3 regions of the uncultured Paraglaciecola sp. genome follow, and region 3 is predicted to be linked to each of the others. Evidence: predicted binding sites of a transcription regulator. Region 3 holds the regulator's gene; each other region holds the start of a gene.

Region 1 (3,292 bases), on a different contig from region 3:
GATATATCCCATGGATTTTTTTTATTCAGTCTAGTTATAGTTCGATCATACCTTGATTTAGGGAATCGATTAAGTATCTGTTCGGATTAATGTCGTTATTTTTATAAATTCCTAAACTAAATTTTAAGTTGACACTACCATGCACAATCTTCCCGTTGTTCACTGAACACTATTAATCGTGATTTTTTAACTGTATGCGCTTCATATCAAGCTAATAATTAATTTGTCATTAAATTTTATGACTGAGTAGAGACGTATAAAAAATTAAATTTAAATTATATGAGAGCGAGGGTGCTGCTTAGGTTATGTAGACGGGGAACTTAATAAAGTGCAAGCTAATGATCAGGATATGCTAGTAGGCGCTATTATTGATGAAATTTTTGTGGTTTTCTTACCACTGTGTTTGGGGGTAATACTGATAGGCGGCAGTTGAAGGAACTAATTTCAGAGTAATTGTAGCATATATATCTGTAGTCATGGGGAGAGTGAGAATCAGTAATCGGTATGTGAGAATAAGACTTCAACTTGTATCGACATGTGAATATGCGATTCAAAAACATCCTGAATTCTAAAAACTGTAAGCAAATATAGCCTCACATGAGGCTATACCTATTCAGAATCGAGCTCTTTAAATACTTGCTTTGAGGCGTGCAGCAACATCTGTTTTTTCCCAAGGAAACTCTTCTCTTCCAAAGTGTCCATAGGCTGCAGTTGCCATATAGATAGGTCGTTCTAAGTCGAGCATCTTAAGCAGCCCAAAAGGTCTAAGTTCGAAGTTGTCACGCACCAACTTAACCAATAAGTCTTCCGAAACCTTACTGGTGCCAAAGGTCTCAATACTAATAGATGTAGGTTCTGCTACACCAATGGCATAAGACAATTGAATTTCACATTTATCGGCCAGTCCAGCCGCTACTATATTTTTTGCTACATAACGCCCTGCATAAGCGGCTGATCTATCTACTTTTGATGGATCTTTACCAGAAAATGCACCACCACCGTGTCTTGCCATGCCGCCATAGGTATCAACAATTATTTTACGACCAGTTAAACCACAGTCGCCCATTGGACCACCAATGACAAATCGACCTGTTGGGTTAATAAAAAATTTGGTCTTTTTACTCAGCCACTTTTCGGGTAATACTGGTTTAATAATTTCTTCCATCACAGCTTCGCGAAGGTCTGCTGTGCTAATACTTTCATCATGTTGAGTTGACAGCACCACTGCATCAATAGCAACGGGTTGATTATTTTCGTAGATAAAAGTCACTTGGCTTTTTGCATCAGGCCTCAACCAACTGAGTGTGCCATTCTTACGTATTTCGGACTGACGTTTTACTAAGCGGTGGGCATAAGTAATAGGTGCAGGCATAAACACATCTGTTTCGTTGCTTGCATAACCAAACATTAAACCTTGGTCTCCGGCACCTTGTTCTTCTGGTGAAGTGCGGTCAACACCTTGATTAATATCAGGAGATTGCTTACCTATTGCATTTAATACTGCGCAAGAGTCTGCATCAAACCCCATATCTGAATGAACATAGCCAATTTCTCTGACTGTTTTTCGGGTGATTTCTTCTATATCTACCCATGCCGAAGTCGTGACTTCGCCACCCACTAACACCATACCTGTTTTGACAAAGGTCTCGCAGGCCACTCTTGCCTTAGGGTCCTGTGTCAATATGGCATCTAAAACAGCATCAGAAATTTGATCCGCGATTTTATCAGGATGTCCTTCGGATACTGATTCAGAAGTAAATAAATGTGAGGTCATAAAAGCGCCTTGCTTGAGTGTCGTTATACAGGTTTATGTGAGTATTTTAACTATCCAAATACAAAATACTAGTCTTTACTTCTAGACGTCCAAACGTCTATGAAGTTTATTCTGCTAAGGTGTAAACAAAAGTGATAGGGAAATACTGATTCATCGAGTATTTAACATTGCAGTTAGTTGTTGGCTAATACAAAATGTATAGCTAAAATTAACCTTTTTAATGTCCATTTGCGGATATTCATAATTATCGGATCAGTCAGGAGACCACATGTCGTCAACACGTCGAGAACTCGCCAACGCCATTCGCGCCCTTAGTATGGATGCCGTTCAACAAGCCAACTCAGGTCACCCAGGTGCACCCATGGGAATGGCTGACATCGCGCAAGTATTGTGGGCAGATCATATGCAGCATAATCCAGGCAACCCCGATTGGGCTAACAGAGACAGGTTTGTATTATCTAACGGCCACGGCTCGATGTTGATCTATTCTCTGTTACATCTGACTGGTTATGCATTACCGATTGAAGAGTTAAGAAATTTCCGTCAATTGCATTCTAAAACTCCGGGTCACCCAGAATATGGTTATGCGCCGGGTGTTGAAACTACCACTGGACCTTTGGGACAGGGGGTCAGTAATGCCGTGGGTATGGCGATTGCCGAAAAAACCTTAGCTGCACAATTCAACCAACCAAATTTTGATGTGGTCGATCATTTTACTTATTGTTTTTTAGGTGACGGATGTTTGATGGAGGGTATTTCTCATGAAGTATGTTCTTTAGCAGGCACTCTGGGCTTAGGTAAATTAGTCGCATTTTGGGATGACAACGGTATTTCAATTGATGGTCATGTCGAAGGTTGGTTCACTGATAACACTCCGGCGCGATTTGAAGCCTATGGGTGGCAAGTGATTGCAAATGTAGACGGACACGATCCTCAAGCTATTGCTGATGCGATTGCAGCGGCGAAAGCAGAAACATCAAAGCCAACGCTCATTTGTTGTAAAACGATTATAGGTTTTGGTTCGCCAAACAAATCAGGTAGCCACGACTGCCACGGAGCCCCCCTAGGCCTTGAAGAAATTAAAGCTGCCCGTGAATTTTTAAACTGGCCTTATGCTCCTTTCGATATTCCTGCAGATATTTATGCTGGTTGGGATGCAAAAGCATCAGGTGCAGTAAAAGAACAAGCCTGGAATGAAAAATTTGTGGCATACCAACAAACACACCCAGAATTAGCAGCAGAGCTAACGCGTCGTTTAGCGGGCGACTTACCTGCTAACTTTGCTGAAAAAGCGGATGCGTTTATTCAAGAATCACAAGACAAATCTGAAAATGTGGCTAGCCGTAAAGCTTCGCAAAACTCAATTGAAACCTTCGCCACTCTGATGCCTGAAGTGTTAGGCGGTTCAGCAGATTTAGCTGGCTCAAACCTTACAATCTGGTCTGGTACTAAAGGCATTTCAGCCGAGGATCCTAGCGGCAATTATATCTATTATGGTGTGCGTGAGTTTGGCATGTG
Region 2 (3,292 bases), on a different contig from region 3:
TCACTCAAAATTAAAATGCCTGCTAAATTAGCAGGCATTTTAATTTTGGCTGTGGGCAACTGCCCGTTAATTAATGCAGAATTCTGGTCTTAATTGTGCCATCAATTTTTTGTAGCTGCTCAAATGCTGCTTCTGCATCATCGGTTTCAACATCAATTACTACGTAACCAATGTTTTGATTGGTTTGTAGATATTGCGCCGTAATATTCAAACCTTTTTGCGCAAATGCTTGGTTGATTTGAGTTAACACTCCTGGCGCATTTTTATGAATATGTAATAAACGTGAGCGATCAGCTTGTTCAGGCAAAGATACTTCTGGAAAATTAACGGCCGACAAGGTCGAACCATTATCACTGTATTTAGCGAGCTTTCCGGCAACTTCGACACCAATATTTTCCTGGGCTTCTTGAGTACTTCCACCTACGTGGGGTGTCAAAATAACATTATCAAACTGGGTCAGAGGTGATTCAAAAAGCTCGTTATTTGACTTTGGCTCTATTGGGAATACATCGATGGCTGCACCAGCCAATTTACCACTTTTCAGGGCATCTACCAAAGCATTTATATCAATAATAGTTCCTCTGGCAGCATTCATTAGGATTGCACCATCTTTCATCATACCCAACTCTTTAGTACCGATCATATTTTGAGTTTGTGTGGTCTCAGGTACGTGAAGGGTGACTACATCGGAAGTATTCAACAGCTGTTTTAACGTTTTAACTTGTGTTGAGTTACCTAACACTAATTTGTTTTCAATATCAAAAAACTGTACTCGCATTCCAAGATGCTCGGCCAAAATACTTAATTGCGTACCAATGTGGCCATAACCAATAATACCTAAAGTTTTACCCCGCGCTTCAAAAGAGCCCACTGCGCTTTTATCCCAAATGCCCTTATGTGCCTTAGCATTTTTTGCAGGCACACCACGCAAAAGCAAAATGATCTGAGCAAGAGCCAACTCAGCAACTGAACGAGTATTTGAAAAAGGCGCGTTAAAAACAGGTATACCTCGCATTTGCGTAGCCACCAAGTCAACTTGGTTAGTCCCAATACAAAAACACCCTACAGCTACTAACTTATTAGCCGCGACAATAACCTTCTCATTCAGCTGTGTTCTGGAACGAATACCCACAAAATGTACGTCTTTAATTTTGGCAATCAATTCATCTTCAGGGAGTGATGTTTTTAAATACTCAATGTTTTCATACCCATTAGCATGAAGAGTATCCAAGGTACTTTGATGAAGACCTTCAAGTAGTAATATTTTGATTTTTTCTTTCGGCAACGACACTTTGCTCATGATGTTCCTACGTGACAGTTAACTTGAGACATCTGGACGTCTATTTGGTGGGAAAATAGCAGAAATCAGTATATTTAGAAAGGCAATAATGACTAAATCCATATTAAAAAAGTGGATTTATAGTTATTGTTTATACACAAAGTGCTTAACGGCTTAGTTAGCTGCCAATTATTGCAGCGATAATTCGAGGAGAATACTAGTGGCAGTCACGGCCTACAAAACCTTATTTAGTGAATATCACAGTGGCCCAACTTCTTTTATCCATATGTTATCTAAGCCTATTGCACCAATACGTGACGTAGATTTATACCAAGACGACGCAGATAAATTAAAAGAAGCAGTGGACAAATCCGCAAAAAAATCAACACAAAGCTGATTTTTTTGGGGTCCATAACACTGATAAGGCCATTCAACTAAATCAACTTGCTTACCATACTAAAGAGTCCGTGTGTTTCATTGACTGTCAACGATTGGTCGATAACTATAAGGGAGAAACTGAGACATACCTATCAAAACTCACAGCACAAGCTGAATCAGAAAGTTGGATATTATTCTTTGATAAAGCTGACACTTTATTCTCTAAATACTCAGATGTTAAAAATGAACTTCACGAATATACCAATCAAGAAGTCAGTTATGTTCTCAAACGTTTATCGCAGTACCCTGGTTTATCAATACTTTCGCTGACTGAAAAGCCTATAGTGGAAATGCTCCAATATGCGGTAAATAGTATAATATCATTTCGCTAGTGCCACTTGCGATTGTATTGATCTACCCCGCCCCCGGAGCTAAAGAAATATTATCAATTAATTGAAGTACATCAAGATTAGCTAATGCCAACTGGCACCTATGATGATTTTGAGTTTGTTCCACTGAACAATCCACCTGCCATTGCCTTAATACGTAAGCAGCAACGGCAGCTCTTAATTGTATCGAAAGCATCCCATCTGTCATGTTGTAATCCATCTCTATCGCCTTCGACTGCTTAATAGTAGGATGGGGAACAATCACAATATTCACAATTTGTTGCCATTGCTGGTCATAAGGACTGGCTTCATGCACATGAACAGCCCCTTGGATCAAATCTATAAAAGTAAAACGGGTTGACACAAAATCCCGAAAACGATTACTCTTTCGATCATAAGCACGCACATGCCAGCGATGACCATTATTGATAATTGAGTGAGGCACTAACGCTCGTTCTGTTTCACCGGATGATACTGAAACATAACCACACTTCACCCCTTGTTTATTATGAATAGCTCGCATGATACTGGCAATTATTGCTACATTCGGATGTATCAGCCTGACCGCATCAAAACACTGCTCAGATGGCTGGACACCAGTTGAAATACCATTACCAAAACCGCGACTGAGGGAAGTTAAAATCACCTCTGGATCATGTTTATATATTGGCTGAAAGACATCTGTTCTATGATAACTTTTGGTTTGATGTCGCAAGATAAGATTATGTGGGGCAAGTTCTTTATAAGTACTGAAGTCTCGTGTACTGGCAGCCAACCCTGTTTTAAAACGTTGGATCAAATCTGTACGGGCAATATGACCAAAAAACTGCAGACTAAAATCAATAAATGCCAAACGGTCTGATTGTGCATGGGGTAACTCTGCCAGCTTTTTTTCTATTTGTAATTCATTTAAATTATTTTGGTATTCCATCAAGATAGACTCATAATGACTAGATCATAAGAGATTAAAGTATTCCCCCCTTCAATACAATCATTATGATTACATCAATAATATAACTCATTCACATTAAACATGATGTTTTACCATATAAAATATCATTCCTGAGTTGAAGGTAATGTCGTAGTTCAAGTTCCCATTATCCTCGGACACAATAAACATTATAAATTAAAAGATTAGATAACAATCCACTTATGGCGCTAAAAATAGCTTTTAGCTATATACCAAGAGTGATTGAGTGACTAGATATGAATATGATGATCGCTATCAGGACATTTTGAACCACAT
Region 3 (3,292 bases):
GAATAAATGGCTTTCGTGTTGCTACTCACTCTGGAAGTTTAAAGCAGTTGCAAGGCAGTGATTAAAAACTTCTAAGCGTGAGTTTTTCAATTTAATTGGCTTGACTTCACTACTCAGTGCAGTAAATTCCTCAACAAACGAATATTCTAACTTCATATAAAACGCTTATTTAATAACGCTAATATCTACTCATACATTTGGGTGAAATACTGAGGATTAAACATGAAAAAAAATCATAGCAATTTATTATGCATTGTTTTTGCTACCGCTGGACTTATGTCGTCACCCATACTCGCAGCAGATATTGCGGCAGGCAAAGCTAAATCTGTTGCTTGTGGGGCGTGCCATGGTAGTAATGGTATTTCTATGATACCAATGTATCCTAATCTAGCTGGACAGAAAGAGCAGTATTTGGTTTTACAGATGAAAGCATTTCGTGATGGAGAGCGCAAAAATATGATAATGGCACCTATGACCACTGGATTAAGTGATACCGATATTGCCAATCTATCTATATATTTTTCGAGTTTAGATCCAGCTGGGAAGTAAACGAGCTATTAACTTACCTTAATACGATCACTGCCACTCGTTCAGAGAGTAATAAATGACTGAGAATTTTCAAGCTATCACCCAGTTTATCGTCGAAATTGAAAAATTAAAAAATGTTGAACGTAAGATTAAACCTGTTGGTTTATTACGTTATGAAAATAGTGCTGAGCATAGCTGGCAAATTGCTTTATTGTCCTTAACACTTCTGCCCTACGCAGAGCAAAATCCAGACCCACTAATAGTCGTCACAATGTTGTTGTTACATGACATTGTAGAAATAGATACGGGTGATAAGTTCGCTTATGACGCTAACCACGATGACTATGAAAATGAATTGGTATCAGCGCAAAGAATTTTTGCTATTTTGCCTAATGAACAAGCAAAAAACTATCTCAAACTCTGGATGGAATTTGAACAAGCTAAAACACCAGAAGCGCAATTTGCGAAAGCAATAGACAGGTTAATGCCTGTGATACAGAACCTTTATAACGGCTGCCAAAGCTGGATTGATCACGATATTTCTGTTAGCCAAATATTGCTTAAAAACTCTGCTATTGAAAAGGCTAATCCACAATTGTGGCAATGGATAAAGCAGCAAATTATAGAAGCAGGTGAACGGGTGGGTTTGAGGCGTTAGAAAAAGTTGAATTGTATACATTAATAAATAAGGTGGTCTTAGCCAAGGTCTACGTGTATAAAATACAAACAACTTTTTTATTAAGGAAGGCTAGATGATTGTAGTTCACCATTTAAATAACTCCCGTTCACAACGTATTTTGTGGTTGCTGCAAGAGCTTAATCTGGAATACGAAGTTAAACCCTATCAGAGGGATAGTGTAACCAATCTAGCCCCTATCACGCTGACATTAATTCACCCTTTGGGCAAATCCCCAATCATTACCGATGGGAATATTACTGTGGCTGAATCAGGTGCCATAATTGAATATTTAATCGGGGCCTACAACAAAAACGGAGCTGAGGGTCACCTCACTGTTCCACAACGTGGTACTGAGGTACATAGGCAATACATATACTGGCTGCACTTTGCTGAAGGCACACTGATGCCACCTCTAGTGGCTAAGTTAGTGCTGGATAGGGTAAGAACTAATGCTAAGCCGTTTTTTATTAAAATAATTGCAAATAAGATTGTGGATAAATTAATGGCAGCTTATTACGGGCCGATTATAGCTCAAAACATGGATTATATTGAAAGCCATTTAGCACATAACGCTTGGTTTGCAGGTGAAGAGTTAACAGGTGCTGATATACAAATGAGTTTTCCACTTGAAGCTGCAGTGGCACGAGGTAATACCAAAACCTTCCCAAACATTACCAAGTTTGTTGAAAAAGTCCATGCGAGACCTGCTTATCAGGCGGCCTTAGAAAAAGGTGGGAAATATGATTATGTATAGATTATTTTAGAGTCATAAACTTTAAGGTTTTAAATGAACATATTTGGCTTAGGCTTTACCCTCTGCCAATTAGTTTTCTTCTGTTTTTTTAGATAAGTTCATCTCCATCATAAGTTTCCTTACTTCTTTGGGAATGAGTTGAGTATTGTCTTTTTCTAAATCTTCATCATCAGGTAATGGTTGTCCGGTAAAAGCATGTAAGAATGCTTCACACAATAATTCAGAATTGGTTGCGTGACGCAGATTATTCACCTGACGGCGAGTTCGCTCGTCGGTGAGTACTTTCAATACTTTAAGCGGTATAGAGACTGTGACTTTTTTTACCATCTCGCTTTTTTTGCCGTGTTCTGCGTAAGGATGAATATATTCACCGTTCCATTTTGTCAAATTAGCCATTTTTTCGTTCTTTTATCTTTCTTATGCATTGAAATTCTAAACATTACGGGGAAAAGGTCAATGGTAGACTGCTAAACATCTTGACGGCTTTACGTTCAAAGTTTATTTTGGACGTCTATACGGCTAAATATTTTTGGAGTTACCCATGGCGTCTTACGCTCAAGGGATAGATGCATTAAATCAATCATTATCAGAGGTGAAAGGGATTGATGTATCGTTTGAATTCTTTCCACCTAAAACCGAGTTAATGGAAAAAACGTTGTGGAAATCTGTAGAGCGTTTAGCGCCCTTAAAGCCGTCTTATATGTCTGTGACCTATGGGGCGAATAGTGGTGAACGAGACAGGACCCATGATGTGGTGAAACGTATTCAGGCTGAGACCGGCATTAAGGCTGTGCCACATTTAACCTGTGTTGATGCAACCCGTGAAGAACTCATTGAAATTGCTAAAGATTATTGGCAAAGCGGGATCAGAAAAATTGTCGCATTGCGAGGTGATTTACCAGACGGTGTTGAAAAGCCCCAGTCTTATGCTTCTGATTTAGTCACATTGCTAAAAGATGTAGCAGACTTTGAAATTGCAGTTGCAGCTTATCCAGAGAAACACCCAGAAGCACCCAATAGCCAGTTTGATTTACTCAATTTAAAGCGGAAGGCGGATGCTGGTGCCACCGAAGCGATAAGTCAGTTTTTTTTTGATGCCGAAGTCTTTTTACGTTTTCGTGATCGTGCTGCGGCTGCAGGAATTGATTTAGACATTGTGCCAGGAATATTACCTGTGACCAATTATCAAACATTGCAACGTTTTGCCGGTTTTACCAATGTACATGTGCCTCAGTGGTTGCATAAAATGTACAGTGGTTTAGAAACCGACGATCAGACAACTCGAAATTTAATGGGCGCTAACATTGCTATGGATATGGTCAAAGTCTTAG

What was found. The regulator MetJ, encoded in region 3, represses methionine synthesis genes. The targets are predictions, from matches to a motif close to TAGACGTCTAGACGTCTA.
Region 1: a site for MetJ is predicted at 1,857-1,874, ahead of metK (methionine adenosyltransferase). Genes of this name have one in related genera too.
Region 2: a site for MetJ is predicted at 1,326-1,343, ahead of serA (phosphoglycerate dehydrogenase). Genes of this name have one in related genera too.

What each region holds. Positions count from the first base shown of each region.
Region 1 covers NZ_CALSOK010000010.1:486,393-489,684, forward strand. Annotated here, with positions in the region: gene Q0Y52_RS09935 (M48 family metallopeptidase) at 1-12, opposite strand, end outside; gene metK (methionine adenosyltransferase) at 629-1,774, opposite strand; gene tkt (transketolase) at 2,043-3,292, shown strand, end outside.
Region 2 covers NZ_CALSOK010000010.1:479,788-483,079, reverse strand. Annotated here, with positions in the region: gene serA (phosphoglycerate dehydrogenase) at 71-1,300, opposite strand; gene Q0Y52_RS09915 (hypothetical protein) at 1,500-1,676, shown strand; gene Q0Y52_RS09910 (AAA family ATPase) at 1,708-2,049, shown strand; gene Q0Y52_RS09905 (WYL domain-containing protein) at 2,072-2,977, opposite strand.
Region 3 covers NZ_CALSOK010000014.1:72,074-75,365, forward strand. Annotated here, with positions in the region: gene Q0Y52_RS13915 (cytochrome c) at 223-549, shown strand; gene Q0Y52_RS13920 (HD family hydrolase) at 605-1,186, shown strand; gene Q0Y52_RS13925 (glutathione S-transferase) at 1,281-1,961, shown strand; gene metJ (met regulon transcriptional regulator MetJ) at 2,031-2,348, opposite strand; gene metF (methylenetetrahydrofolate reductase) at 2,503-3,292, shown strand, end outside.